One region of the Aminobacter sp. NyZ550 genome, then DNA from elsewhere that is predicted to be linked to it. Evidence: predicted binding sites of a transcription regulator. Region 1 holds the regulator's gene; each other region holds the start of a gene.
The links. Region 1 encodes PhoB, which activates phosphate uptake and scavenging genes when phosphate is short. Its sites were predicted from a motif close to TGTCATNNANCTGTCAT; they were not measured.
Positions count from the first base shown of each region.

Region 2: the regulator PhoB is predicted to act here: its motif matches at 7,744-7,760, upstream of phnC (phosphonate ABC transporter ATP-binding protein).
Region 3: the regulator PhoB is predicted to act here: its motif matches at 7,284-7,300, upstream of N7E70_RS22570 (LTA synthase family protein).

Region 1 is NZ_CP114190.1:1,468,102-1,478,077, reverse strand. Features, by position in the region: gene xylF (D-xylose ABC transporter substrate-binding protein) at 14-1,054, opposite strand; gene N7E70_RS07360 (ROK family protein) at 1,304-2,545, shown strand; gene phoB (phosphate regulon transcriptional regulator PhoB) at 2,572-3,261, opposite strand; gene phoU (phosphate signaling complex protein PhoU) at 3,360-4,064, opposite strand; gene pstB (phosphate ABC transporter ATP-binding protein PstB) at 4,103-4,924, opposite strand; gene pstA (phosphate ABC transporter permease PstA) at 4,942-6,552, opposite strand; gene pstC (phosphate ABC transporter permease subunit PstC) at 6,545-7,933, opposite strand; gene N7E70_RS07330 (substrate-binding domain-containing protein) at 8,057-9,061, opposite strand; gene N7E70_RS07325 (response regulator) at 9,351-9,976, opposite strand, start outside.
Region 2 is NZ_CP114190.1:2,158,524-2,168,499, forward strand. Features, by position in the region: gene N7E70_RS10635 (NAD(P)/FAD-dependent oxidoreductase) at 1-579, opposite strand, end outside; gene N7E70_RS10640 (helix-turn-helix domain-containing protein) at 694-1,317, shown strand; gene N7E70_RS10645 (alpha-D-ribose 1-methylphosphonate 5-triphosphate diphosphatase) at 1,443-2,579, opposite strand; gene N7E70_RS10650 (DUF1045 domain-containing protein) at 2,581-3,288, opposite strand; gene phnE (phosphonate ABC transporter, permease protein PhnE) at 3,388-4,779, opposite strand; gene phnE (phosphonate ABC transporter, permease protein PhnE) at 4,784-5,737, opposite strand; gene phnD (phosphonate ABC transporter substrate-binding protein) at 5,814-6,725, opposite strand; gene phnC (phosphonate ABC transporter ATP-binding protein) at 6,817-7,659, opposite strand; gene N7E70_RS10675 (winged helix-turn-helix transcriptional regulator) at 7,880-8,218, opposite strand; gene N7E70_RS10680 (GFA family protein) at 8,446-8,880, shown strand; gene N7E70_RS10685 (Tim44 domain-containing protein) at 9,108-9,976, shown strand, end outside.
Region 3 is NZ_CP114190.1:4,532,857-4,542,832, reverse strand. Features, by position in the region: gene N7E70_RS22600 (autotransporter family protein) at 1-1,401, shown strand, start outside; gene N7E70_RS22595 (YnfA family protein) at 1,431-1,754, opposite strand; gene N7E70_RS22590 (SAM-dependent methyltransferase) at 1,856-3,223, opposite strand; gene rplI (50S ribosomal protein L9) at 3,392-3,970, opposite strand; gene rpsR (30S ribosomal protein S18) at 4,186-4,434, opposite strand; gene rpsF (30S ribosomal protein S6) at 4,434-4,919, opposite strand; gene N7E70_RS22570 (LTA synthase family protein) at 5,283-7,139, opposite strand; gene fabD (ACP S-malonyltransferase) at 7,569-8,510, shown strand; gene fabG (3-oxoacyl-[acyl-carrier-protein] reductase) at 8,567-9,304, shown strand; gene N7E70_RS22555 (acyl carrier protein) at 9,523-9,759, shown strand; gene fabF (beta-ketoacyl-ACP synthase II) at 9,789-9,976, shown strand, end outside.

The DNA of each region.
Region 1 (9,976 bases):
GATCGAACCGATCTCAGTTGCAGGCTGCGACCGAACCGGCCGCCACGCCCTGGCAGACCACGTCCTTGCCAACCCAGCCGGCGTCGATGACGACGTTGAGGTTGTCCTTGGTGATCGGAACAGGCGTCAGGAAGACCGAGTTCAGCTCGAGGCCGCCAGGCGTCTTGAACTTGGTGACGTTGGCGATCTCTTCCATCTTCTTGCCATCGGCGAGCTGCGAGGCGATTTCGGCGGCGTTCTTGCCGAGCTCGCGCGCGTCCTTCCACACCGAGACGGTCTGAGTGCCGAGCGCGATGCGGTTCAGCGCGGCATGGTCGCCGTCCTGGCCCGACACCGGCACCGAGCCGGCAAGGCCCTGTGCCTGAAGCGCTGCGATCGCGCCGCCGGCGGTGCCGTCGTTCGAAGCCACGACCGCGTCGATCTTGTTGTCGTTGGCGGTCAGGAACTGTTCCATGTTCTTCTGGGCATTGGCCGGCAGCCAGCCATCGGTATAGGCCTCGCCGACATTCTTGATCTTGCCGGCGTCGACGGCCTCCTTGAGCACTTCCATCTGCCCGGCGAACAGGAAGTCGGCGTTCGGATCTGCACCGCTGCCCTTGATGAAGACGTAGTTGCCTTCAGGCTTGGCGGCGAACACGCCCTTGGCCTGCATGCGGCCGACTTCCTTGTTGTCGAAGGTCAGGTAGAAGGCGTCCTTGTTCTCGATCAGGCGGTCGTAGCCGACAACAGGAATGCCTTCGGCGACGGCCTTGTCGACAGCCGGTCCGATGGCCGAGGCGTCCTGAGCGAGGATGATCAGGGCGTTGGCGCCCTGCGAGATCAGGCTTTCGACGTCGGTCAGCTGCTTGGCCGGCGACGACTGCGCGTCAGCCGAGATGTACTTGTCGCCGGCGGCCTCGATGGCGGCCTTCATGGCGGCTTCGTCGGTCTTCCAGCGCTCTTCCTGGAAGTTCGACCAGGAGACGCCGATGACCTTGTCCTTTGCCGAAGTCACTGCCGTAAGCGACAGAGTCATGGCAACGCCCGCCAGGATGGCGGTGGTAAACTTTTTCATTATTTCCTCCCTGCGCCCAATGGGCGCGCCTACTTCGCGATAGCCCTTGGAGAAGCTCTTTTTTTCGAGCCTCGAAAAAATACTGACTCAATGCCCGGCCACTGTCAACATGGTTTCGCGAGCGCTCCTTATTTTTTTCGGAGCCCGAAATAAATAGAGACATTTGGCGCTGGCTCTGTCACAATCACTTGGCGCGTAAGGGACTGCCGCTTAAGAAGGGCAGCGCTTCGCCGGGAGGAAGACGAGCACATGTCGGTCGGCATACGTCACGACGATCTGAGACGGCGCAACCGCGCCATGGTTATATCCGCGGTTCGCCGAGCCAGCCAGCCATCGCGCACCGAAATCGCCGCCACCACCGGCCTCAGCCATTCGACGATCTCGACTATTTCCTCCGATCTCATATCAGAAGGCATCCTTGCCGAGGCCAAGTTCAGCGAACCCGTCTCCATGAAACGGGGGCGGCCGCAGGTCGGGTTGATGCTCGATGCCGACGCTGCGTCTGTCGTTGCGGTCGTGCTCTCGCTCAACAGCCTGTCCGCCGCCATCATCGACTATGCCGGCAACACCGTGACCGAAGAGACCCGGCGGCTTGTCACGCAGCAGATGCCTGCCGAGGCGCTGGTCGACGAATGCGTCGGAATGGTCCGGCGCCTGATCGACAGGGCCGGCACTTCGGGCGGCGCCGTTCTACGCATCGCCATCGCCGTCCAGGGCATCACCGACGCCGCCTCGCGCAAGCTGTTGTGGTCTCCGATCACCCGCTACGACGACATCCCCTTCGCCGACCGGCTGGAGCAGGAGTTCGGCGTACCTGTTTCGGTCGAGAACGACTGCAACATGATCGCCGAGGCCCTCCGCTGGCGAGATCCGATGCGTTATCGCGACGACTTCATCGCCATCCTGCTCTCGCACGGCATCGGCATGGGCCTCGTCATCAAGGGCGAGCTGTTCACCGGCACGCAGTCGTCGGGTGCCGAGTTCGGCCACATGATCCATCGCCCGGACGGCGCGCTTTGTCGCTGCGGCCGCCGCGGCTGCATCGAGGCCTATGCCGGCAACTACGCCATCTGGCGCAACGCAAGGGTTGGCGACGAAAATGCCGAGCCGCTGGCCGACCTGTCCGACGACGACATCAGGGCCGTGGCCGATGCGGCACGTGACCATGATGGCCCCGAACGCGAGGCCTTCCGCAAGGCCGGCGAAGCCATCGGCTTTGGTCTCGGCTCGATGTTTGCGCTGTTCGACCCCGCCCCCCTCGCCTTCGTCGGCGTCGGCGCAACCGCCTTCGACATCATGGAGCCACATGTGCGCGCGGCCATCGCCAAGACGGCGGGCGGGCTGCACTCGAAGGCGATCTCCTTCGACACCGAACCCAACGAGGTTCCACTCAAACGCGAGGGCGCGATGATGCGCGCGCTGCTTGCCGTTGATCAGGAGATCATTGCCGCAGGCACGGCTCCACGCCGTGCCGGTGCCGACGTCGCCTAGCTGAGCGGAAAAGAGCCCGAAGCGGCTCAGTCCTCGCGGATGGCGTAGCCGGCACCGCGGATGGTCCGGATCACGTCAGGCATGCGGCCGTTGTTGACCGCCTTGCGCAGGCGCCCGACATGCACGTCAACGGTGCGCTCATCGATATAGATCGTCTCGCCCCAGACATTGTCGAGCAACTGGCTGCGCGAGAACACGCGGCCCGGGTGCCGCATCATGAATTCGAGCAAGCGGAATTCGGTCGGCCCGAGCTTGATCTCGCTCTTCTTGCGGTAGACGCGGTGCGACTCGCGGTCGAGCATGATGTCGCCGACCTTGAGCACCGAGGACAACACCTCGGGTTTGGCCCGGCGCAGCAGCGCCTTGACGCGCGCCATGAATTCCGGCGTCGAGAACGGCTTGACCAGATAATCGTCGGCACCGGTCGAAAGGCCACGCACCCTGTCGCTTTCCTCGCCCCGCGCCGTCAGCATGATGATCGGCAGGCGTTCGGTGTCGGGACGCATCCTGAGCCGGCGGCACAGTTCGATACCCGACAGCGCCGGCACCATCCAGTCGAGCACCAGCAGGTCGGGCACGTTTTCCTGGAGCCGGATCTCGGCCTCGTCGCCACGCGTGACGACCTCGACCTGATAGCCTTCGGATTCGAGATTGTAGCGAAGCAGCACGCCCAGCGGCTCTTCGTCTTCGACGACCATGACCTTGGGAGCGATCATTGGCTATACCTTGTCCTTGCGCATGGCCGCTTCTGGACCATGCGCTGATTTAACCTATGCAGCGCCCCCGCGCCAAACGCATGCGGTTGCGGAAATGCTCAGGCCGGAACCGTCGTCGTGGTCTCGTCGACCTTGGGCCGGTTCAGCGGCAGCTGCGTACCCGTCACGACGAAATAGGCGTTCTCGGCGATGTTGGTGACATGGTCGCCGATGCGCTCGAGGTTCTTGGCGCAGAACAGCAGATGCGTGCAGGCCGTGATGTTGCGCGGATCTTCCATCATGTAGGTCAGGAGTTCGCGGAACACGGCGGTGTACTGGATGTCGATCTTCTGGTCGTCGGCGCGCAGATCCTTCAGGCCCTCGGCCTGACGCGCGACATAGAGATCGACGACGCCGCGAACCTGGCCAAGCACCAGCTGCGCCATCGCATCGATCGAATGCGAGAGATTGCGCGGGGTCGGCGACTGGCCGACGGCGCCGACCCGCTTGGCAATGTTCTTGGCGAGGTCGCCGATGCGCTCGAGGTCACCCGCCATGCGGATGGCACCGACCACGGCGCGCAAATCCTGCGCCATCGGCTGGCGCTTGGCGATCAGCGTGATCGCCGAATTGTCGAGATCGCGCTGCTTGGCGTCCATGATCGTATCGTCGGCAACGACGTTTTGCGCCAGTGCCTGGTCGGACGTGAGAAGCGCGCGGATGGCGCCGGCCACCATTGCGCCGGAAAGATCGCCCATGTCGCGGATGAGCTGGTCGACGTGCTGAAGTTCTTCGTCGAAGGACCGGACTGTATGTTCGCCCATGATTTCTTCCTCGTATCGTGTGCCGCGACGAAACCCACTCAGCCGAAGCGGCCGGTGATGTAGTCCTGCGTCCGCTTGTCGTCGGGGTTGGTGAACATCTTGTCGGTCGGGCCTTCCTCGACGAGATAGCCGAGGTGGAACATCGCCGTGCGCTGCGACACGCGCGCCGCCTGCTGCATCGAGTGCGTGACGATGACGATCGTGTAGTTCTCGCGCAGTTCGTCGATCAGCTCCTCGACCTTGGCGGTGGCGATAGGGTCGAGCGCCGAACACGGCTCGTCCATCAGGATCACCTCGGGCGAAACGGCGATGGCGCGCGCGATGCACAGGCGCTGCTGCTGCCCGCCCGACAGGCCGGTGCCGGACTCAGTCAGACGATCCTTGACCTCGTTCCAAAGTGCCGCCTTCTTCAAGCTGGACTCGACAACCGCGTCGAGCTCGGCCTTGCTGCGCGTCAAGCCATGAATCTTCGGGCCGTAAGCGACATTCTCGTAGATCGACTTCGGGAACGGGTTCGGCTTCTGGAACACCATGCCGACGCGGGCACGCAGTTCGACGACATCGATCTTGGGATCGTAGATGTCTTCATTGTCGAGCGTGATCTTGCCGCCGACGCGAGCGCTGTCGATGGTGTCGTTCATGCGGTTGAGACAGCGCAGGAAGGTCGACTTGCCGCAGCCCGACGGGCCGATCAGCGCCGTCACCTGGTGCTCCCGGATATTTAGATCGACGCCGAACAACGCCTGCTTCTCGCCGTAGTGCACGATGACCTTGTCACCGCGCATTTTGATGGCTTCGTTTGGCTTGTTCATCTCGGAGCTCACTACCTCTTCGAGGGTCTTTTCGGTCATGATGTTCATAGCAAGATGTTCCTTGTCTACCAACGCCGCTCGAAGCGCTTGCGCAGGATCACGGCAATGGCATTCATCAACACGAGGAATGCGAGCAGGATCAGGATTGCTGCCGACGTCTTCTGCTGGAAGCCCGGTTCGGGGAAATCCGCCCACATGAAGATCTGTACGGGCAGGATGGTGGCCGGGTCGGTGAAGCCGCCCGGGATGTCGACGATGAAGGCGACCATGCCGATCATCAGGAGAGGCGCGGTCTCACCAAGTGCATGGGCCATACCGAGAATTGTTCCGGTCATGATCCCTGGCATCGCCAGCGGCAGGACATGGTGGAACACCGTCTGGACCTTGGATGCGCCAATGCCAAGGGCAGCCTCACGGATCGAAGGTGGGACCGCCCGCAGCGAAGCGCGCGAGGCGATGATGATGATCGGCAGCGTCATCAGCGCAAGCACCATGCCGCCCACCAACGGCGCCGAACGCGGCAGCCCGAACCAGTTGAGAAACACCGCAAGACCGAGAAGACCGAAGACGATCGAGGGCACCGCCGCCAGATTGTTGATGTTCACTTCAATCAGCGTGGTCCAGCGGTTCTTCGGCGCGAATTCCTCGAGATAGAGGGCAGCGGCAACGCCGATAGGGAAGGAAATCGCCAAGGTGACGATCATGGTCAGGAACGAGCCCACCACCGCACCCCAGACGCCTGCGAGTTCGGGCTCGCGGCTCGCGCCCGTAAAGAAGAAGATCGAATTGAAACGGCTCTCGACAAGATCTTGTGCCTTCAGCCCGTCCAGCCAGACGATTTCCTTGTCGCCGATCTTGCGCGAGCTTTCCGGCATGTCGATGACGCGAAGCTTGGCAGCTCCGTCGGCGGCAGGGGTCGTTGCATCGAGCTTGCCGATGGCCTGGCCCTTTGCGACGGCGCCGCCTCCAGGCGCGGCCGCGACTTCGCTGAGCTTGATCGTTGCGCCATTCATTTCGACCAGAAGCGACTTGGCCCCCGTCGTCAGGCGCAGCACGCCGTTCTCTTCGGTCGCGCCAGCATCACGCGCCATAGCGAGGATTGCGTCGCTGGAAAATGTGAGACCTACATCGCCGGCGGCCGCCGAGGGCGTCACCGAACCGGAAAGCGCCTGGACGCTTCCGGTACCCGCGAGCAGGCCCTTCAGGTAAAGATCTGCAAAATCGTCGACCGGCACCGCATAGTCCACCGTCTTGCCGAGCATGGAGGGCTCGGCTTCGACCGATTGGCGCAGCATGACACCGGCCCCTGTCGACACCAGGCCGCGCACCAGCCGACGGTCCTGGCGGCTTGTCGCTCCCGGAACCTTGGCGGCGAGCGCGTCCTGAACAAGCGCGTCGTAGTTCGCCTCACCGGGCTTCGCCGGGTCGACCTTTGCCGCCGAAAGATCGATGGGCAGCGTCATGTAGTTCATCCGCAGTGCCGGCCACGCCTGTGTGACGATGGTCGAAAGCAGGATGATCAGGAACAGGCCCGCAAGCGCCACCGCACCAGCGCCTATCCACTTGAAACGCAGCTCTGCCGCGTAACGCGCCTTCAGCCTTGCCTTCGCCGCATCGTCGGTGTGGACACTGCGCGGCCGTGCAGCCACGGCCGGAAATGAGGTCGTGTCAGTCATACTGTTCCCGATACTTCTTGACGACGCGCAGCGCGACGATGTTGAGGGTCAGCGTGATACAGAACAGCACCAGGCCCAAGGCAAAAGCGGCAAGTGTCTTGGCGCTGTCGAATTCCTGATCTCCGACGAGCAGCGTCACGATCTGCACCGTGACGGTGGTCACTGCTTCGAGCGGATTGATTGTGAGGTTTGCCGCAAGACCTGCCGCCATGACGACGATCATGGTTTCGCCAATGGCACGGCTGACTGCCAGCAGCATTGCCGACACAATGCCCGGCAAGGCAGCCGGGAGGACCACCCTGCGGATGGTTTCAGACTTGGTTGCGCCAAGGCCAGCGGACCCATCGCGAAGCGATTGTGGCACGGCATTAATGACGTCGTCGGAAAGCGAGGACACGAACGGAATGATCATGATGCCCATGACGATGCCCGCCGCCAGCGCCGATTCGGAAGCAACGCTGAGCCCCAGGCTCTCGCCGATGCCGCGGAAGAATGGGGCGACAGTCAGTGCGGCGAAGAAGCCGTAGACCACCGTCGGGATGCCCGCAAGGATTTCAAGGACCGGCTTGGCGACGGCACGGACCCCATGAGATGCATAGTCCGACAGATAGATCGCCGCCATAAGGCCAACTGGTGCGGCGACGACCATCGCAATGAATGTGATCAGCAGAGTGCCGGCAAACAGCGGCACCGCACCGAAGATGTCGGGATTGACCTCGCCGGCCCCGCTGCCGGCACCGGTGAAGGCGCTTTGCGGGCTCCAGTGTGTGCCGAACAGAAATTTGTAGATCGGCACCTGGGCGAAGAAGCGCAGCGACTCGAAGATCAGCGACATCACGATGCCGACCGTCGTCAGGATGGCGACAGCGGCGCACATGATCAGGAAAACGCGGAGAATACGTTCGACGATATGGCGCGAACGGAAAGCCGGGGCGATCTTGGCGTAGCCAAAATAGAGCCCTGCGGCGGCCAAAGCCAGACAGAGCGCCAGGATCAACCAGCTGCTCGTCGCATGAACCGACTTGAAAGCTTCGGCGGCCGCTTCCTTGGTGGCGTCCGTGAAACCGACGACGCCGCCGAAAGCGATCGCACGGGCATCGCGGGTAAACGCTTCTATCTCGGGCTTGCCGAGCGTGGCCAGCTCTGCGACAAACCGGCTCTTGACGATAGAGGCCTCAATGGCTGGCGTGGCTATGCCCCAGACGATGAGCGCAACAAGGGCTGGCCCTGCGCTGACCAGCGCCAGGAACATGCCATGCGTGCTGGGCAAGGAGTGAAGCTTGGAAATTTCTCCACCAACCGTCGCGAGCGATCGCGAGCGGCCAAGCCAATATGCAGCTATGAAAAGAGCGACAAGCGCAAAGACCAGATAGGTGACCATTCGGTGATATCCTGGACCGCTGTTTTCGTAGGTGCACTCGGGTGCCCCGACCTCGGCCGGACCCGCGAAGAAAGAAACATCCCGGACGGAGCGGCCGTCCGGGATGGTCTCAGGTGGGACTGATTACGAGCCCAGGCCCTTCAGAGCCTTTGCAGCTTCGGCAACCGAAGCACGCTCAGCGTCCGGCAGCGGGATCAGGCCTTTGTCGGCGAGGTAGCCCTCAGGACCCCAGGCGCCTTCGGACGTATATTCGGCGATGAATTCCTGCATGCCGGGGATCACGCCGACATGTTCCTTCTTGGCGTACACGAACAGCGAACGCGACACCTTGTACTCGCCGGATGCGATGTTCTCGAAGGTCGGCTCGACGCCGTCCACCTTGTGGCCCTGCAGCTTGTCAGCGTTCTGGTCGAGGAAGGAGAAGCCGAACACGCCGAAAGCGTTGGAATTGGCTTCGAGCTTCTGCACGATCAGGTTGTCGTTTTCGCCAGCTTCGACGTAAGCGCCGTCTTCACGAACTTCCGCGCAGGCCTTCTCGTTGGCGGCCTTGACTTCGTCCTGGCAGGCCTCGAGCATGACCAGCTCGACGAACGCGTCGCGCGTGCCGGATGTGGGCGGAGGGCCAAGCACTTCGATCTTGGTAGCCGGCAGCGATGCGTCGATGTCAGCCCAGTTGATGTAGGGGTTGGCAACGACCTTGCCGTCGATGGCAACATTCTTGGCCAGTGCCTTGAAGATCTGCTCCTTGGTCAGGTCGACCTGAGCGCCCGACTTGGCATTTGCGATGACGATGCCATCGAAGCCAACCTTGATCTCGACAGGGGTCACGCCAGCTGCCTTGCAGCTTTCGATCTCGCCGGACTTGATGGCGCGCGAAGCGTTGGTGAAGTCGGGGGTGTTTTCACCGACGCCCGAGCAGAACAGCTTCATGCCGCCGCCGGTGCCGGTCGACTCGACGACCGGGGTCTTGAACTTGCCGCCCTGGCCGAGCTTCTCGGCGACCGCAGTGGTGAACGGGAAAACCGTCGACGAGCCGACGACCTGGATCTGGTCGCGGGCCGAGGCATAACCTGCCGAGGCTGCGATCGCGAAGGCAGCAGCCGACGCAGTGAGAAGAGCTTTTTTCATTGGGGCCTGCTCCTGTTGGAGTATCTCTTATGACGCCTTTCCTCGGCGCCCGGTGAGCCAATAGCCCCCCTCTATTACAGTTGCATGACAGTTTCGTGTCACCCCTGTAACGATTGCTGTGCATGGCGCTGAAGGGGTCGTTTCCTCGGTCCTTTGCCGGCGCGAGGCAAACTACAGGCAGGCAACGAAAGCAAGCCGCCGACCCAACGGCAGGCCGGACTTTGTCGCCGCCGGCTGTCACATTTCCACAGTCTTCGAGCGCCGGACCAGCGTGGGTTCCGGATTCGGGTCAGACGGCGCCGCGGCGCTCCTCGTCCTGCCACGACCAGCGCTCGATCTTTTCGAGCAGCGCCCGCGGGCTGATCGGCTTGGGCAGGTAGTCGTCCATGCCGGCTTCGAGGCAGCGTTCCTTGTCGCCTTTGAGTGCGTGCGCAGTGACACCGATGATCGGCACGCGCATGCCGGTGCCGCGTTCGAGCTTGCGGATTTCGCTCGTCGCCTCGAGCCCGTTCATCTCGGGCATCGACACGTCCATCAGGATCATCTTGGGACGACGCTCGCCATAGGCTGAAACCGCGCGCCGGCCATTGCCGACAATCTCGAAGCTGAGCTCGGTCTCGGCCAGGATCTGGCTGAACACCATCTGGTTCACCTCGTTGTCTTCGGCAACGAGAATGTCGAGCCCGCCATCGCCGCCCGGCCGTTGGCCGCCGCGGAGGCGCGTTGCTTGCGGCGCAGGGCTGCTGGGAAGCTTAGCCGGCACCTGAGCTTCAACCATCTGCGCCGGTGTGAGGTTGGGTGCCCGCTTGCGCTGGATCGCCGCGACCAGCGCCTCCAGCAGAGCAGACGAGCGCGCCGGCTTGATCAGCTGGGCATCAATTGCGAGATCGCGGTGCCCAGGACCCGAAAGCGACT
Region 2 (9,976 bases), 690 kb from region 1:
GTCGCCCTCGTGGATGCCCGAGGCCGTAACGACGCGGAAGCCTTCCGGCGTGCGCTTGATTTCGAGCACGTCGGCGCCGGTTACGATCTTGCCGCCTGATACCTTTAGTGCAGAGGCCTGGGCCTGGACCATCTTGCCGGTGTCGATGTCGACGGCACCCGGTTCGTAGACGGCACCGCAGGTTCGCTCCGGCGCGATCAGCGGCACCAGTTCGGTGACGTCCTGAGGCGACAGCCGCCGCACTGATGGCACCAATGCCTGGTACTCTGCTGCGAGCTTGTCGATGGCATCGTCATCGTCGGGGCCGCCGAAATGCAGGGCGCCGCGCACATGCTCGATGAAGCCGCCATCGATGATGGCCTGCCGGCTTGCCACCGACAAGGCGCGGACCAGCGCGTTGCCGTAGGTTTCGGTGAACAGGGCGGCGGAGCGCCCGCTGGCGTGGTAGCCGAGCTGGGATTCGCGTTCGATCACTGTCACCTCGGCCCATTGCTGGACCGCGGCAGCGAGCGAAAGGCCGGCAATGCCGCCGCCAATGACGATAACTCTAGGGGTGTGGGACGTGGAATGCATGGCCATTCGTAAAATCATTTTCTGATCGGGTCAATAATTAGCGGATAGGAAAAATATGGGTGAATCTTGCGACAAGGAAGGAGTTGGACTAGCTAACATAGTCAGGTGATGGAGATGCCAATGTCCGAACAGCCGAATCTCGGCGACTGCCTGCGCAACCTGAGACGGCAACATGGCTGGACGCTTCAGGATGTCAGCCACCTCACCGGCGTCGCGGTGTCGACGCTGTCGAAGGTCGAGAACGACCAGATGTCACTGACTTACGACAAGTTGCTGCAGATCTGCGGCGGGCTCGGCATCCATGTCACCGAACTGTTGAGCGGCGATTCAAAGCAGCCCACGGCGCGCACACGCCGGTCGGTGACGTCGAAGAGCACGACCCTGCGCCAGCTGACGCGCAACTACGACTATTATTATCTCGCCACGGATCTGGTGCGAAAGCGCATGGTGCCGATCCTGGCTGATGCGCGGGCGCGCACGCTTGAGCAGTTCGGCCCGCTGACCAGCCATGCCGGCGAGGAATTTCTGATCGTGCTGAAGGGCGAGATCGAGGTCCACACCGAGCAATATGCGCCGGTGCGGCTCAAGGCAGGCGAAAGCGTCTATATCGACAGCACCATGGGCCATGCCTACCTTTCGGTCGGCGAGGGCGACGCAGAGATGCTGTGTGTCTGCTCCGGCGATGAGCCGGACATGGAGCAGACCCTGATCGGCCTTAATGAGGAAGAGAAGGTTGGGGCCTAACTGGGCCCTAGAGAGTTTCCGCTTTTCTTCGAATCGCGGAATCTCTCTATCTCTTTGTTTTTACGTAATTCCGGACGGAAAACCGCTGCACACTTTTCCTGGAATTGCTGTAGACGCTGCGTCCTTTAGGCGACGCGGCGGCCTTCGCGCCAGACGGTGCGCACCACCGGCACGTGCTCGTCGACACGCACTCGCACCAGATCGCCACGGCGCCCGGCCTCGATGACGCCGCGGTCGGTGAGGCCGACGGCGTCCGCCGGGTTCTTCGACACCATCGCCATTGCCTGCGGCAGCGAGATGCCGTCGACGACCTCGCCAAGGAAGAAGGCCGACTGGATCAGGCTGAACGGGATGTAGTCGGACGACAGGATGTCGAGCAGGCCGTGCTCGGCAAGCGCACGGGCCGAGACATTGCCCGAATGCGAGGCGCCGCGCATGACGTTGGGCGCGCCCATCAGCACGCCGAGGCCGGCACCCTTCGAGGCGGTCGCGGCTTCGAGCGTGGTCGGAAATTCGGCGACGCGGATGCCCTGCGCGATGGCCTCGTCGACATGGGCTGACGTGGCGTCGTCATGGCTCGCCAGCACGATGCCGCGCGCGTGGCAGGCGGCCGAGATCGCCTGGCGGTTTGGCGCCGAATTGCGGGCGGAATCGCCCATGCGCTTATCGCAGAATGTCCGGAACTCGACGTCGTTCAGCTTGAGCTTGCGCTGGTAGTAATAGGCATAGGTCTCCAAGTTGACGAACTGGCGCTGGCCGGGCGCGTGGTCCATCAGCGAGGCCAGCTTGACGCGGTCGTCGCCGTCGAAGACGGCAAAGCTGTCCTGGCAGTCGCCGGCCGAGACCTCGCAACGCAGGTGGATGAAGTGATCGGCGCGGACACGGTCGGCGCGCACGCTGTCTTCGATCGCATCGGCGAGCAAGCGCATGTCGGCGGCCGTCATGTCGGCATCCTCGTCCATGCCGACACGCAGAGCGTCGAACACGGTGGTGATGCCGGCGGACGCCACTTGCGCGTCGTGGGCGAGCACGGCGGCAATCGGGTTCCAGCGCACGCGCGGGCGCGGCGCATAATGGCCTTCGAGATGGTCGGTGTGGAGCTCGACGAGGCCGGGAATGACGTAGTCGCCGGCCATGTCCTCGCCAATGGCGCTCGGGCCGGTGGAAATCTCTGTTATCCTGCCATCACGGACGACGATCGAGCCGTCGATCACCTCGTCGGCAAGGACGATGCGGGCATTCTTCAGGACAAGGTCGGTCATCTCAGGCGGTCTTTCTTTCGGCTTGCTTGCCCAGTGCGCGATAGGTCCGCACTTCGAACGGCGCGCCCGGCGATGGCTCGACGAACACGGCCAGGCCATCCATCGGCACCGGCCTGTCGAGCGTATCGCCCAGGCATTCCTCGATTGCGGCGCGGACGCGCTGGGCTTCCTCGGCCGAGATGCGGCCGGTCAGGGTCATGTGGAAACGGAAGGTGTCGAAAACGTAAGGGTAGCCCCACTGGCTGAGGTTGCGGCATTCCCGGGGCGACAACGCATCGGGGTTGCGGCGGGCGATCTCGGCGTCGCTCAGCGGGGCGCGGAACGGCTCGAAAGCCGTCACCACATCGCCGGCGAAGCGGTCGAGCTCGGGCAGTTGCTCGGCGGGGACCAGGGCGAAGAAGCCGTCGATCTGGGCGAGCTTCAGGCGCGGAATGCCGAACGGCACGGCGGCATTTGCAAAGGCGTCGACCGCATCGATGAGGCCAACCTCGGTCATGCCGTCGGCGAGACGGAAGGGCGCCTTGAGGGTGGCGTGAAAGCCATATCGGCGGGCTGCTGCCGTGTGGAACGCCACTTCCGCGGCCGACAGTTCGCCGAACGCTTTTGCCGGAGTGACTGCGCCGCCAAACGCATCGCGCCCGAGCCAGCCGGCCGCGATGCGGCACAGCGGATCATCGTGCTCAGGCGTGAAATAGATGGCGTAGCGCATGGAAAGGTTCCTGGAAGGCCGTGCGATAGATGATTTGCGTGACAGTTTGACGAAGTAGTGGCCGACTTTGCCGCCTTTGCAAGGGCCGGCCACATTTGTTCAGTGACTGGCCTTGTTGCCGATCAGGCGTTGGCGCAATGCAGTCGAGATGTTGTCGAAGATGAACACCACGACAAGGATCAGCAGCACCATATAGGCGACGTTTTCCCAGTCGGAATTGGTGCGCATCGCTTCCCACAGCTTGAGGCCGATGCCGCCGGCGCCAACGGCGCCGATGATGGTGGCCGAACGGGTGTTCGATTCCCAGAAATAGAGCGACTGGCTGATCAGCACCGGCAGTACCTGCGGCACGACGCCGTAGCGCTGGACTGAAACAGGCGAAGCGCCGACCGAACGCATGCCTTCGCGCTGCTTGTCGTCGATGTTTTCCAGCGCCTCGGAGTAGAGCTTGCCGAAGGTGCCGGTGTCGGTGAAGAAGATCGCCGAGATGCCGGCAATCGGGCCGGGTCCGAAGGCGCGGGTGAAGAACAGCGCCCAGATCAGCATGTCGACCGAACGCAGGAAGTCGAAGAAGCGCTTGGCGACCTGGTTGACCAGGCGGTTGCGGGTGATGTTGCGCGCTGCAAGGAATGCCAGCGGGAAGGCGAGCAGGCTGGCGAACAACGTGCCGACGAAGGCCATGACGATGGTCTGGGCGAGCTTGAGCCAGACGTCGCCATGCTGCCATTCCGAGTTGTTGACAATATTGTTCCAGGCAAGTGCTGCGTTCGAAGTCTTCGGGTCGATACGTTCGCCTGACAAGACCAGCGACACGATCTCACCGGTCGACTTGCCCCAATAGGGCGAATGGCCGTCGAAGAAGAAGTTTTCCCAGCCGAAGAAGCGATGACGGACGTTGACGTCGTCGGCGTCGATCTGAGCACTGCCGGCAAATCCGAAATCGACGGTGATCTTTTCGCCCGGCTTTTTCTGGGTCGCCCAGGACGGAAGTTCGCCTGTAACAGTGATGCTCTTTGCCGGTACGATGGCGATATCAAGCGTCTCGCCGCCGTTTGTCACGACGACACTGGTCGGGGTGACCTCGATGCGGTCGCTGCCGTCGATCTCGACGGTCACGCGGCTGGCCGACGCCTTGTTGGCCGAAGCGGTCGAAGCAGTTGCCGATGGCCGCTCGAAGCTCAGCCACTGCGGATGCCGGTCGGCGCGGTAGGCCGAAAACCGGGGGTAGCTGATGTCGAGGCGGTCGTCCTTGAAGTCGATCTGCGGCCGCACCTCGTAGGAAACCCAGTCGGCGAGGTAGGTGCCGGCGATGCCCCAGTTGCCGCCGGCAAGCACGGCACCGACGGCGAAGAACCACCAGGCGAAGGCGAGATAGGCGACAAGGCCCAGACCAACGGCCCAGCCGGTCAGGGCCTTGCGCCAGGAGCCGGCGAAAACGTCGGGATGGCGCTCGGAGATCGCCTGCATCTGGGTAAGGGAAAGGGTGGTCATGAACTTAGTCCCCGCGGCCGAAGGCGAAGGCCTGTTCGCCGACCAGTTTCTTGCGCAGCCAGGCAGAGAACTGGTCGACCGCGACGATGGTGCAAAACAGGAGGATGATGATGGCGATGGTCTTGGCTTCGTGGTTGCGGCTGATCGACAGGCGGAGCACCTCGCCGATACCGCCACCGCCGACAGCGCCGATGATGGTCGAGGCGCGGACATTGATCTCGAGGCGCAGCAGCGCGTAGCTCAGGAAGTTCGGCATCACTTGCGGCACGATGCCAAACCAGACACGCTCGGGCCAGTTGCCGCCGACAGCGCGCAGGCCTTCGTCGGCCTTCATGTCGGCGTTCTCGACGACCTCGAAGAACATCTTTCCGAGCGCGCCGATGGTGTGCAGCGACACCGCGATGATCGCCGGGATGGCGCCCATGGAGAGCACGGCGAGGAAGAAACCGGCGATGACGATCTCGGGGAAGGCGCGCAGGATTTCGAGGAAGCGGCGGACGAAAAAGCGCAGCCAGCGCTGGGTGACGAGGTTGGATGCCGCCAGGAAACAGAGCAGGAAGCCGAAGGCGAAACCGATCAGCGTCGAAACGAGCGCGATATTGATCGTCTCCAGCATCTTGTAGACGTATTCGGGCAGGTAGAACGATCCGAACAGATACATCCGACCTTCGGGATAGTCGAATTTCAGGCTGCCGTCGGCATAGGGCGAGGGCAGGTCGAACATGGCGCGCCAGATATCGAAGACGTCGCGCGGGATCATCTGGTCGACGAAGTCGAAGAAATGCGGCAGCCGATCGAAAAACTTGCCGGCATTGCTGTCATTGGCGAACCAGAGCGATCCGGACAGCGCGATGAAGAGGAAGAACAGACCGCCAGCCGTATAGAGGCGGCGGCGGCTGGCGAGTTCGCGCCAGTGCTGCTCGACCGCGAGGCCGGCTTCCGAGAGGGGCATTGTCATGAGGTTTCCGTCCGATGCCGGATAAAACGGGACGCGCCGCGGTTGCTGCGCGGCGCGTCCGTGTTGCTTTCGAGGCTTAGCTGCCGATCTGCGCCTTGCGGGCGTCGATCACAGGCTGGTAGAATTCAGGGGTGACTTCGGTGAAGCCCTTGAAGTCGCCGCCCTGGATGGCCGCGAAGCAAGCCGGATCGGTCTCCGGCAGCTTGACCATGTAGTCCTTGAACTTGCTCTTGATGTCGGCGTCGAGCGAGGTGCGCACGACGATCGGTCCGTTCGGGATCAGCGGCGACTTCCAGACTTCGACCAGGTCGTCCATGTCGAGGATGCCCTTGTCGACCATCTTGCGGAGATTGCCGGACGTATAGCCATCGTTGAATTCGCCGACGCCCGAACCGAAGGTCGTGCCGGCGTCGAAGGTGCCCTTGAGCACTTCAAGGACGAGGTTTTCATGACCGCCGCCGAAGCCTGTCTCGGCGAAGTAATCCTTCACGGCGACGCCGCCGAGATCCTTTGGCAGCGCGGTGACGGGGATCAGGTAGCCCGAGGTCGAGTCTGCATCGGCGTAGCCTAGTTTCTTGCCCTTGAGGTCCTCGAGCTTGGTGATGCCCGAATCCTTCTTGGCGACCATGATGGTGTAGTAGCCGGTGGCGCCGTCGGTCTGGACGGTGGTCAGGATAGGCTCGACCGCGTCCTTGTTCTGAAGGTAGATCTTGGCGTAGCCCGAAGCGCCGAGCTCGGCGTAGTCGAGCGTGCCGCCGAGCAGGCCCTGGATGGTGCCGTCATAGTCGGCGGCCGGGAACAGCGACACCTTCTCGACGCCGATGGCCTTGGGCAGCTGGTCGACGAGGCACTGGAAGTTGCGCAGGCGGTCGGCTTCGTTTTCGCCGCCGATCAGGCCGATGCGGAATTCCTTGAGGTCGGCGGCATTGGCCGAACCGATCGCCAGCACGGCGAGCGAAGCGGCACCCAGGAGTGCTTTCTTGAACATCACAGATCTCCAGTTTGGCCCAGCACCTTGCCGGGTCATTGCGGTTGATGATTGCGGGCCCTTGACGCGGGCGAGACGAACGCGAGCAGGCTCAGACCGGGGCGTAAGCCGGTTCCAGAGGTGCGGCGGATACGGGAGCCCTGACCTTGACCGGGCGGATGCTGGTCGAGGTGATGGCTTCAGAAATTTCAGAGCCGTCGGCGTCGGCACCGTAGACGAGGCGCACGGCCTCGATGGTGAGGTCTTCGGGCGCGCCGTCGAACACCACCGCGCCGCCCTGCATGCCGATGATGCGGTTGCAGTAGGTGCGGGCGGTGTCGAGCGTGTGCAGGTTGGTGATGACGGTGATGCCGTCGCGCAGGTTGATGTCGCGCAGCGCGTCCATCACCACCTTGGCGTTGAGCGGGTCGAGCGAGGCGATCGGCTCGTCGGCGAGGATCAGCTTCGGTTCCTGCATCAGGGCACGCGCAATGGCGACGCGCTGCTGCTGGCCACCCGACAGGGTTCCGGCCGGCTGCAGGGCGGTGCGGGCGATATCGAGGCGCTCGAGGGCTGCGATCGCCCGGATGCGCTCCTCACGCGAGAAGATCGAAAGCAGGTTGAGCACGGTCGAACGGTGGTTGAGGCGACCGAGCAGGACGTTGGTCAGCACGTCGAGGCGTGGCACCAGGTTGAACTGCTGGAAGATCATGGCGCAGTCGCGCTGCCAGCGGCGCAGTGCGGGACCGCGCAGCGTCGACACTTCGGTGCCCTCGAAGACGATCGAGCCCTGGCTCGGGTCGATCAGGCGGTTGATGGTCTTGAGCAGGGTCGACTTGCCGGCGCCGGAGCGGCCGATGATGCCGACCATCTGGCCCGGCTGGATCTTGAGGTTGACGCCGTTGACGGCGACATTCTTGCCGAAGCGGCGCGTCACGTTGCGGATTTCGAGCATCTTGGCTTCCCTGTCCCGTCGGGCCTTTTCGCCCTTGTCTGCGATGGGCCTAGACCCGGGACGTGAAGCTGCAATGTCGGGACCATGTCAGTTTTGTTACGATGCACAGGCCGACGCGCGAAAAACACGGCTTTTGAGGGCAAATATCGCTGTTTTTGGAGTCCCGTTTCTGAAATCGGCTTTCGCGAACCGCGATGGCCCGCTGTGATCTCTGCCTGTGTCAGGCCGCCTGTTGCCGGTCTTTCCAGTTCTCGTGCTGCTTGCCCCATGCCGACATTGCTGTCACGGCATCGTTCAGGCTCAAGCCCAGCGGCGTGATCGAATATTCGACGCGCGGCGGCACCTCTTCATAAGCATGCCGGCTGATCAGCCCGTCGGTCTCCATCTGCCGCAGTTGTTGCGTCAGCACCTTCTCGCTGATGCCCGGCAGCAACCGGCGCAGTTCGGCAAAGCGATGGGGCCGCAGGTGCAGTTGCCACAGCAGCGCGGTTTTCCACTTGCCGCCGATGGCCTGCATGGCTGCGGCAAGACCGCAGCTGTCCGGTTCCTTGTGCCTCATCCTCCAGCTCCTGTCATGATATCAACGGCTTACTTCAAGGTGCGTACTTCTCAATGCAGTGACGGTACATATGTTTGGTCCGAGCGCGCGCCAAACGTAAACCAGCCCCTCGTCGCAAGGGGGCTTCATATTTCGGAGAAAAATCGTGAAAACAGATGTCTGCGTGCTCGGCACGGGCCGTATGGGCTCGTCCATCGTCCGAACTTTGTTCGACCAGGACTACCCGCATGCATGACGGGGAGACGAAACGCACCGCCACCTGTTCGTGTCGCAGCGTGAAACTCGTCCTCGCCGGGGAGCCGAGACGAGTCTATGCCTGCAGTTGCACCGAGTGCCAGAGATGCACCGGGACGGCATTCTCCTACCGCGCCATCTATGCGGATTCCGCCGTCGTTAGCCAGGAAGGCGAGACCAGGTCGTGGCGGCGAGCCGGCGCGTCGGGACAATGGCTGGAGCAGACATTCTGCACCACCTGTGGATCGGTCGTCTTCATGCGGGCGGAAGCGTTGACGGCGGCGCTGTCGGTCTCGGTTGGCTGCCTGGAGGATCAGGGGTTCCCGGCGCCGGTCGTGCTCCACTGGCCGAACAGCAAGCACGATTGGCTTTGTCTCGAAGGTGTGCCCGAGGCGGGCTCGCCTCGAAAGGGAAATCACAAGGAGTAGTACGAAAACCAGGCAGCTGGCTGTCAGCATTGTACTCAAGCGCAGCCCGCTGACGGCCGCAGCTGCCGATCGGACATAAGGTCCACTTGCGGAAATCCTGGAAAAAGCATGACGAATCAATGTTTTGCCGAATTTCGGCAAGAATCTGCCAAAACTTGGCCTGCAAACCCTGACACTACAGTTGTTAGTCATTATATGAGGGCGGACGACACTTTGAGGATCCGCTGATGAAATTGTCCCGAACGACCCGCTTCGCCACGCTTTTCGCGGGCCTGTTCCTCGCCTTCTCCATGATTGCCGTCGACCACGCCGATGCGCGGCGCGGCGGCAGCTTCGGCAGCAGGGGTACGCGTACCTTCCAGTCGGCGCCGCCGACCCGCACCGCGCCGCAGCCGACCGCGCCGGTCGAGCGTTCGATGACGCCCAACACCGGTCAGGCAACCAACCCGGCCGCCACCAGTGCAGCCCGTCCTGGCGCGACTGCACCGCAGCGCCCCGGCTTCATGGGCGGCTTCGGCGGCGCGATGATCGGCGGCCTGCTGATGGGTGGCCTGCTCGGCATGATGATGGGCCAAGGCTTTGGCGGCCTCGCCGGTATGTTCGGCATGCTGATGCAACTGCTGCTGATCGGCGGCGCCATCTGGCTCGCCCTGCGCTTCTTCCGTTCGCGCCAGGCCACCGGTCCGGCGATGGCCGGCGCCGGTGCCGGCGGCAACTTCAACTATCGCGACGCCGCACCGGCTAATGAAACCGGCAGGGCCAACGGCGGCAGCCGCTCGTTCAGCATTCCGAGCATTGGCGGCAGCCGCGCTGACGCTACACCGCAGCAGCCTGCCAGCAAGGACATCACCGTGTCGGGCGAAGATCTCGATACCTTCCAGCGCCTGCTGGCCGAGGTACAGGAAGCGTTCGGCCGCGAAGACCACAAGGCGCTGCGTCGCCTGGTAACGCCGGAGATGGTGTCATACCTCTCGGAAGAGCTGGCCGACAACGCTCAGAACGGCGTCCGCAACGATGTCACCAACGTCCAGCTCCTGCAGGCCGACATTGCCGAAAGCTGGAACGAAGGCGACCGCGACTACGCCACCGCGGCGAT
Region 3 (9,976 bases), 2.4 Mb from region 1:
CGCGCCTTCACCGGAGGCAATGCGGTGATGCTGACCAATGCCGGCACCGTCGACCTGACCAATGGTGCGGCAAGTGCCACAGACAGCTTCACCGTCGTCGGCAACTACATCGGCGCCGGCGGTTACATCAGGCTCGACACCGTTGTTTCAGGTGACGGCGCGCCGTCCGACCGGCTGGTGATCGAGGGCGGCAACGCCAGCGGCTCGACCGGCATCATCATCGTCAATCTCGGCGGCACCGGCGAGCAGACCGATGCCGACGGCATCCTGGTCGTCGAAACGACCTCGGGCGGCACCACCGATGCCGGCGCCTTCACGCTGGCGAGCCCGGTGGCTTATGGCGCCTACGAATATCTGCTGTTCCGGGGCGATGCCGCGGGGCTGGGCGAGAACTGGTATCTGCGCTCCGAACTGGTCAACCCGGTTGACCCGAGCGAGCCCGGCATCCCGCTGATCCGGCCCGAGACGGCTGATTATTCCGTGATGCCGCCAATGGCCCGCGACGTCGCGCTGGCGACGCTCGGCACCTTCCACGAGCGCCGCGGCGAGCAGGGTTTCCTTGCCGGCGGCGATGATCTTTCGGTCGGATGGGGACGGGTGTTCGGCTCAAGCTCCAGCCAGGACTGGGCCGGCACGGTGTCGCCGTCGGCCGACAGCACGACGCTGGGCATCCAGGCCGGCCTCGATCTCTGGCGCGGCGAGACCGAAGCGGGCGCGCGTCACGCCGCCGGCCTGTTCCTCGGTTATGCCAGCCTCAACGCCGATATCCGCGGTGCGGTGCAGGGCCAGGCCGATCTGGCCGCCGGCAAGCTCGACCTCGATGCCTACAGCGTCGGCGGCTACTTTACCCATGTCGGTGCGGGCGGCTGGTATGTCGATGCCGTGCTGATGGGAAGCTGGCTCGGCGGCGATGCAGGCTCCGACCGCGCCATCGCCATCGATGCCGACGGCCGCGTGGTGACCGCCTCGCTGGAGGCGGGGGCGCCGATCGCTTTGACCGCAAGCTGGATGCTCGAGCCGCAGGCCCAGATCATCTGGCAGGATGTGTCCCTTGAAGACGCCGACGACACCTTGTCGGGCGTGCGCTTCGACGAGGGGCGCGGCGTCACCGGCCGCATCGGCGCGCGCCTCGAGGGCACGTTCGACACCGCCTCGGGCCAGCTCAAGCCCTATCTCAAGGCCAATCTCTGGCACGGCTTCGACGGCGAGGATGTCACCTATTTCGACAGCGACGCGATCCGGGTTGAAACCGGCGGCACCCGGCTCGAGCTCGGCGCCGGCATCAGCCATGCCTTCACCGACAAGGTGAGCGCCTTTGCGGTCGCCGATTACAGCTTCAATCTGGGCGGCGAGCGCAGCCGCAGCTTCGAAGGCAATATCGGCCTGCAGGTCAAATGGTGACGAGGCCGCGCGGTTTGGCCGGAGGTCAGCTAGGCGCCGCGCGGCGCAAGCAGGATGACCGAGGCGCCGAGGATGCAGATGGCGGCGCCGATCATGTCCCAGCGGTCGGGGCGGATGCCTTCGGCGAGCCAAAGCCAGGCCAGCGACGCTGCGATGTAGATGCCGCCATAAGCGGCGTAAGTGCGGCCGGCGGCGTCGGCATCGACCAGGGCCAGCAGCCAGCCGAAGGCGATGAGCGCGGCGACGCCGGGGATCAGCCACAGCGCCGACTTGTCGAGCCGCCACCAGGCCCAGAAGGAAAAGCAGCCGGCGATCTCGGCAAGGGCTGCCAGGACGTAGATGGCATAGGTCATCGAGGAAACCCTGGGGTCATGAAAAAAGCCCGGCTCATGGCGAGACGGGCTTTTTCCTATGGCAGACGCATGAGGCGCAAGGGCCAGGCGTGGTTGCCATGCTATTCCTTGTCGGCAACCTTCCTGCGGCGGCCGATCTTTCCAGCTTCAGCCTGGGCGGCTCCGGCCTTGGCGGCAGGTTGAGCCTTGGCTGCAGGCTGGGCGGCAGGTTTGTCCTCGGCGGCGAGCTTCGCCTGCCGGTGCCCCATCTCGTGCATGGCCAGCGCCTTTTCGCATTTGCCGATATAGTCGCGGGTCAGCGGCAGCGTGTCGTTGCGGTGGCTGAGCTGGATCTGGAACACCATCAGGTCCTGCCAGCGGAAGGCAGCCTCGGACGCCGCGAGATAGAACTCCCACATCCGGCAGAAGCGCTCGTCATAGATCGCCTTGGCCTTGTCTCGGTTGGCCTGGAAACGCAGGCTCCAGTGCCGCAGCGTCTCGGCATAATGCAGCCTGAGAATCTCGACGTCGGTGACCATCAGGCCGGCCTTTTCGATTGCCGGCAGCACTTCCGACAGCGCCGGAATGTAGCCGCCGGGGAAGATGTGCTTGCGGATGAAGGCGCTTGTCGAGGCCGGCGGGCCGGCGCGGCCGATCGAATGCAGCACCATGACGCCGTCTGGTTTCAGCCGCTTGGCGACATTGTCGAAGAAGGTGCGGTAGTGGTTGACGCCGACATGCTCGAACATGCCGACCGAGACGATGCGGTCGAAACGCTCGACGAGGTCGCGGTAGTCCCTGATTTCGAAATGGACCCGGTTTTCGAGGCCCTCGGCCTGGGCGCGTTCGGTGGCGACCGCATGCTGCTCGGTTGACAAGGTCACGCCGAGCACCTGCGCCTCGAAGGTGCGGGCGAGGTAGAGCCCGAGCCCGCCCCAGCCGGAACCGATGTCGAGCACGGACTGGCCCGGCCTCAGCCGCATCTTGGCTGCGATATGCGCCTTCTTGGCGATCTGGGCTTCTTCCAGCGTCATGTCGGGATCGGCGAAATAGGCGCAGGAATATTGCATGTCGGTGTCGAGGAAGAGCCGGTAGAGATCGCCCGACAGGTCGTAGTGGCGCTGGACGTTGCGCTTGGCGCGGGCTGTGGTGTTGACCTGCTGGAAGCGGCGGAAGGCGAGCCGGAGATTGTCCAGCGCCTTGGTCCAGGCAGTGTCGATGCTGCCATTGCCGAGGTTCTGGAATACCACCCGCATCAGCCCGAGCACGTCGCCGCCGACGATGTCGACATCGCCGTCCATATAGGCCTCGGGCAAAGCCAGCATCGGGTCGAGCGTGATGGCGTTTTCGGCACGCCGCGTCTTGATCAGGAGGTGGACAGGGTCGCCCGTATCATCGCCGAAACGGTGCGATCGTCCGTTGGGGCCGGTGACTGTCAGATTGCCGGTACGCACAAGCTTCCCGACGATGCGTTGCAACAGCATATTCATGGCGTGCTCGCGAAAAGGTCAGTCGTGTAGTCCTTTCCTCAAAATAGGAGCGACGCTGCCAAGTTCCACGCCTGGCACAAAAAAAGCCCGGATGTTGCCATCCGGGCTTGGTCCAGAAAACTGGCCGGAAGACCGGCCGGTAAACTTGGATCGGGACAGAAGGCTGGATCAGCCCTCGTCGCCTTCGCCGTCCTCGTTCGGATCAAAGAAGCTGTCCGGACGGGCGTTTTCGTTGATGTCGTCGCCATAGATGGCTTCGGCGGTGGTCAGCGTCTCGCCCTTCGACTGACGCTCGGCTTCATCGGCCGTGCGTGCGATGTTCAGCGTGATGGTGACTTCGACTTCGGCGTGCAGCGCGATGGCGACATTGGTCAGGCCGATGGTCTTGATCGGCTGGTTGAGCTCGACCTGGTTGCGGGCAACCGTGAAGCCTTCGGCGATCAGCAGATCGGCGATGTCGCGGGTCGAGACCGAACCGTAGAGCTGGCCGGTTTCACCAGCCGAACGCACGATGATGAACGATTTGCCGTCGAGCTTGTCGGCGACCTGCTGGGCTTCCGACTTGCGCTCGAGGTTGCGGGCTTCGAGCTGGGCGCGCTGGCCTTCGAACTTCTTCTTGTTAGCTTCGTTGGCACGGAGCGCCTTGCCCTTGGGCAGCAGGAAGTTACGGGCAAAGCCGTCCTTGACCTTGACGGTGTCGCCCATCTGGCCGAGGCGGGAAATGCGTTCGAGGAGAATGACGTCCATTGTCCTTGTCCTTTCGTTGGCTGCAAAGGCAGCGGAAAAATTCAACGGGCAAGGAAGCAATGAGGGCGTTGCCGCCGGTTTCGCTGTCCTGCCTGTCGCGGCAGTTAGGATTTCCCTTAGAAATCCAACCCGGGATTTGAAGGTTCACCCGACCGCGCCCGTCGCGGCAGGGAATGGTCCGGCCCGGGGCGAATGCCGCCGGGCCGGAACCGATATCACTTCACCACGTAGGGCAGCAGGCCGAGGAAGCGGGCGCGCTTGATCGCCTGGGCGAGTTCACGCTGCTTCTTCTGGCTGACGGCGGTGATGCGCGAAGGAACGATCTTGCCGCGCTCGGAAATGTAGCGCTGCAGCAGACGCACGTCCTTGTAGTCGATCTTCGGAGCGTTGGCGCCGGAGAACGGGCAAGTCTTGCGACGACGGTGGAAAGGACGACGGGTCGGGATCTGGTTGATGTCGACCATTATTCTGCACCCCCTTCAACACCTTCGCGCGGACGGCGCGGGCCACGATCGCCACCGCCATCGCGGTCGCCGAAGCTGCGCGGACCACGGTCGCCGCGATCGCCGAAGCTGCGCTGCGGACGGTCGCCGAAGCCACCGCGTTCGCCACGCTCGGAGCGCTCTTCGCGCTTCTGCATCATGGCGGAGACGCCTTCTTCATGCGCCTCGACCTTGACGGTCATGAAGCGCAGGACGTCTTCGGACAGGCCCTGCTGACGCTCGACTTCCTTGACGGCAGCCGACGGCGCGGTGATGTCCATCAGCGTGTAATACGCCTTGCGGTTCTTGTTGATGCGGTAGGTGAGGGACTTCAGTCCCCAGTTCTCGACCCGGCCAACCGATCCGCCAGCTGCAGTGATGATGCCCTTGTAGTGTTCGACAAGTGCATCGACCTGCTGCTGCGAGAGGTCCTGGCGGGCAAGAAACACATGTTCATAAAGAGCCATAGTTTTTGCCTTTCTTCGTTTCCATCTTCCGGTCCCGGCGGCTAGAGCCTCTGCGACTTCCCTGATCCTTCGAGGGCCATTGGCCACCTCGGGAGAAGAAAGGTGCACGACGAGACGGTCGAGAGCGGAGACACGGGAGGCGGAAGCGTTTTCGCTTCACACGGCGGCTTTCAAGAAAACCTCCGGCCCTCCGTTCAGCCCCCAGCTGGGACCGGCAGATGGCGCGCGTCTACATGCTAAGTCGGGCCAAGGCAAGGGGAAGGGCCGAGATTCCCTGAGAAATCGGGCTTTTTCGCCCGATTTCGATGTTCCGCCGAAGGCTTCCAGGGTGATAAGTCGGGCTTTTGCGCCCGATTTCGATGCTCAGCCGAAGGCTTCGTCCCGAAGGAACAGCGGCGAACGGGTGCGGTTGGCGACGACCTTGTCGACGGTCTCGGGGAAGAAGCCCTTGGCGCCGCGGCGCTTGCCGAACATCATGTCATATTGCAGCCAGCGGAAATCGCGGATCGCCGGGTCGAGTTCCTTCTGGCGCGACCAGTCGAACACAGACTCGCCCTGGCGCGGCAACAGCATGTTGCGGTCGACGACGCGGTAGCGGTCATGCAGGTCGCCGAGGAAGCCGGTGTAATAGGGGTGGCTGATGCCGGCGGTCTCGAGCACATGCAGCGGCAGGAAGGCCGGGCTGATCGAGCCGATGTCGCGCGCGGTTCCGGTGCGGTTCGACCACACCACCAGAGGCGTCTCGTGCTGCACCAGCATCTCGTCGATCGGCGCCCTGCGCTTGGCGACCGGCTCTTTCATGAAACCGGTCTCGACATAGACGGGGCCGAGCGGCGGCAGGTGGTCGCCGAAGAAGGCAATGACGGTCGGGCGCTCGCGCTTGCTGGCCCAGTCCATCAGCCGCTTCAGGCCACGGTCGGCGTCGGAGGCGCCCTCGGCATAGGTCAGGATCGAATCGCGCGTCCACTGCGACGTCGGCGCGTCGACCTTGTGGCTGGTGTCGCTGTAGCGGTTCGGCTCATAGGGGCCGTGGCTCTGCAGCGAGACCGCGAACATGAAGAAGGGATGGTCGGTGGCGTCGGCCTCGCGGATGATCTCTTCGGTCAGTGCCGCGTCCGAGACCAGCGGGCCGCGCTTGGCGAGCAGCGGCAGGTTCTCTTCCGACATGAACTTGTCGAAGCCGAAGGCCTTGTAGACCGGCGCGCGGTTCCAGAACCAGCCGCCGAAGGGATGGATGGCCTTGGTGTCGTAGCCTTCGCTCTTGAAGAAGGTGGCGAGCGACGGCACCGGCGCGCGGACATATTGCTGGTAGGGGATCGAGCCGGCCGGCAGGAAGGCATTGGAGAAGCCGGTCAGCGCCTCGAACTCGACATTGGCGGTCATGCCGCCGAATTCGGGCGAAAAGACGTGGCCGGACTGCGACGCGCGCACGTTCGGGATCGGGTCGGGCGTGATCGAGACGCCGGGCAGGCGTGACGGATCCCAGAAAGATTCGCTCATCACGATGATGACGTCGGGCTTTTCCTCGGGCAGCACGGCAGCGGCCTGTTCGGGGGCCGCGATGGCGTCGATGGCCTTGTCGGAATAGCCCTGCGGCGCCTTGACCTTGGCCATCGGCACGTTGAGCGCAAAGGCGATGGCAAAGCCGTTGGAGGCGTAATTTTCCTTCTGGTCCCACATCATCGGGATGATCTGCAGGCGGTCGCGCGTCCACGAGAAGGTGGCGTAGTCCATGATCGAGACGAAGAAGGCCAGCGCCGGAAGGGCGATCGCCAGGCGCGACATGCGCGCCCAGAACGACAGCGCCGGCATGCGGCGGCGCCAGTAGCGCCAGGCGAGCACCAGCATGGTGATGCCGGCGACAAGGCCGACCGCGATGCCGATGCCGGCAAGCGGCCGCTCGCGCACGAGCAGCGGCATCAGTTCGACGATCTGCCTGACATAGAGGAAATCGGTCGGGTAGAGCGGGTCGCCGAGATAGAGCGACTTCTGGTGGCCGACAAAGGCAAGCATCAGCGCCACGGGTGCCACGACCAGCAGGCCGTTATAGGGCCGGCCGAGCAGGGCGTCGAAACCGATGATCAAAAGCGCAAACAGCGCCACAGTCGTCCAACTCGGCTTGAACGGCTGCTGGAAGAAATTGAGCGTGTCGGTGAAGGAGCCGCGCGCGACGAATTCGATGGCGAAGACGAGCACGGCCGAGACGGCGAGCGTGATCATCACCGAGCGCAGAACGCCCAGTGCATAGGCACGCCGGCTGAGTGCTTCAGCCTCGTTTTCCTCTTGATGTGCGACAGATTTGCCCGTCGCGAACAGCTTTGCCAACTCAATTTCCTCGAACGCTGGACGGCGGCGTCACGCAACCGTCACGAAACTGTCATCGAAAACCTAGCGCATATGGCAAAATTGAGAAGGATGGGGCAAACAAAACGTTTTTCGCATTAATTCTCTGTGATTATTTGCCCCAAAGGGGTGCCAAAGCCCTCAAGGCTTGACTTGACGGTATCCATTGCGCCAGAGGCACAACGATATGGCGCGCGGCTTGTTCCCCAACGTGCAACGGCGCGCCGACGTGATAAGTCTGCGCATCATGCCCCGAAACAACCGATTCCGGTTCGGGCCGATGCGGCAAGTAGCCAGGAGATCGACATGGCCGTTGCATTCACTTTTCCGGGGCAGGGCAGCCAGGCCGTCGGCATGGGCAAGGAACTGGCCGATGCCTTTCCGGAGGCGCGCCGCGTCTTCGAGGAAGTCGACGACGCGCTCGGTGAAAAGCTGTCGAAGCTGATCTGGGAAGGGCCGGAGGAGACGCTGACCCTGACCGCCAACGCCCAGCCGGCGCTGATGGCGGTGTCGATGGCGGCGTTCCGGGCGCTGGAAGCCCGCGGCCTGTCGCTCAGGGACAAGGTGTCCTACGTCGCCGGCCACTCGCTCGGCGAATATTCGGCCCTTGCTGCCGCCGGTTTCGTCTCGGTCGCCGACGCAGCCCGCCTGCTGCGCATCCGCGGCAACGCCATGCAGGCGGCGGTGCCGGCTGGCCAGGGCGCGATGGCTGCGATCATCGGCCTCGAACAGGGCGACGTCGACGCCGCCTGTGCCGAGGCAGCGCAGGGTTCGGTCTGCCAGATCGCCAATGACAATGGCGGCGGCCAGCTGGTCATTTCGGGCGAGAAGGCGGCGGTCGAGCGCGCCGCGGCCCTTTGCACCGCCAAGGGCGCCAAGCGCGCGCTGATGCTGCAGGTCTCCGCCCCCTTCCATTCGGCGCTGATGGCACCCGCTGCCGAGAAGATGCGCGAGGCGCTGGCCGGGGTGCAGAAGAATGTGCCGGTCGTTCCGGTCGTCGCCAATGTCACCGTCCAGCCGATCACCGATCCGGAAGAGATCGCCGCCCGCCTCGTCGAACAGGTCACCGGTCGCGTCCGCTGGGCCGAGACCGTCGAGTGGTTCGGCAACAACGGCGTCACCACGCTTTATGAAGTGGGCGCCGGCAAGGTGCTGTCGGGCCTCGCCCGCCGCATCAACAAGGAGATCGCGACGTCAGCCGTCAACACGCCGGCCGATGTCGAGGCGGCGATTGCCGCGCTCGCCTGAACGATTCAAACGACCCCACCCGTGTGAAGGGTGCGCTCTTCAAGGAAGGTAGCAACATGCTCGATCTGACCGGCCGCAAGGCACTCGTCACCGGTGCATCCGGCGGCATCGGCGAAGAAATCGCCCGCATCCTGCACAGCCAGGGCGCCATCGTCGGCCTGCACGGCACCCGCATCGAAAAGCTCGAGGCGCTCGCCGGCGAACTCGGCGACCGGGTCAAGCTGTTCCCGGCCAATCTCGCCGACCGCGACGAGGTCAAGGCGCTGGGCCAGAAGGCCGAGGCCGAGCTCGAAGGCGTCGACATCCTGGTCAACAATGCCGGCATCACCAAGGACGGCCTGTTCGTGCGCATGTCGGACGCCGACTGGGACCAGGTCATCGAGATCAACCTGACGGCGATGTTCCGCCTGACGCGCGAGCTGACGCATCCGATGATGCGCCGCCGCCATGGCCGCATCATCAACATCACCTCGGTCGTCGGCGTCACCGGCAATCCGGGCCAGACCAACTACTGCGCCTCCAAGGCCGGCATGATCGGCTTCTCCAAGTCGCTGGCCCAGGAGATCGCCACCCGCAACATCACCGTCAACTGCGTCGCCCCGGGCTTCATCGAATCGGCGATGACCGAGAAGCTCAACGACAAGCAGAAAGAGGCGATCATGGCGGCGATCCCGGCAAAGCGCATGGGCACCGGTAAGGAAGTTGCCTCGGCGGTCGCCTATCTCGCCTCCGACGAGGCGGCCTATGTCACCGGCCAGACGATCCACGTCAATGGCGGCATGGCAATGATTTGATTTGGGATCTGATTGGGATCTGATTGGCCGATTGGCCGGGATAACCGGCCCTTTTGCCTTGGACGCGGTGAATTTTTCGTGTATTGCCGCGCTCCATCAGGTGGCCAGGACGAAACCCGACCGCCGCCCGAGCGCTTGGGAAAGCGTAGATTACAGCTTGATTAGCGGCAATCCGCCCGCTAACGAAGACCTAACAACACCAGACTGAGGATGCCCACATGAGTGACACCGCAGAGCGCGTCAAGAAGATCGTCATCGAACATCTTGGCGTCGACGCCGACAAGGTGACGGAAGCTGCGAGCTTCATCGACGATCTGGGCGCGGACAGCCTCGACACGGTCGAGCTCGTCATGGCTTTCGAAGAAGAATTCGGCGTCGAGATCCCCGATGACGCGGCCGAGACCATCCTCACCGTTGGCGACGCCGTGAAGTACATCGACAAGGCTTCGGCCTGAGCGATCGCGAATTGTCAGGGATGCCTGCGATGAGGCGTGTGGTCGTCACAGGCCTTGGCCTGCTTTCACCGTTCGGCATGGGCTACGAGCACGGCTGGAAAGAGCTCCTTTCCGGCCGCAGCGCAGCCCGTCGGATCACGGAGTTCGAGGTCGACGACCTCGCCTGCAAGATCGCCAATGTCATCCCTCGCGGCGACGGCTCCAACAACAGCTTCAA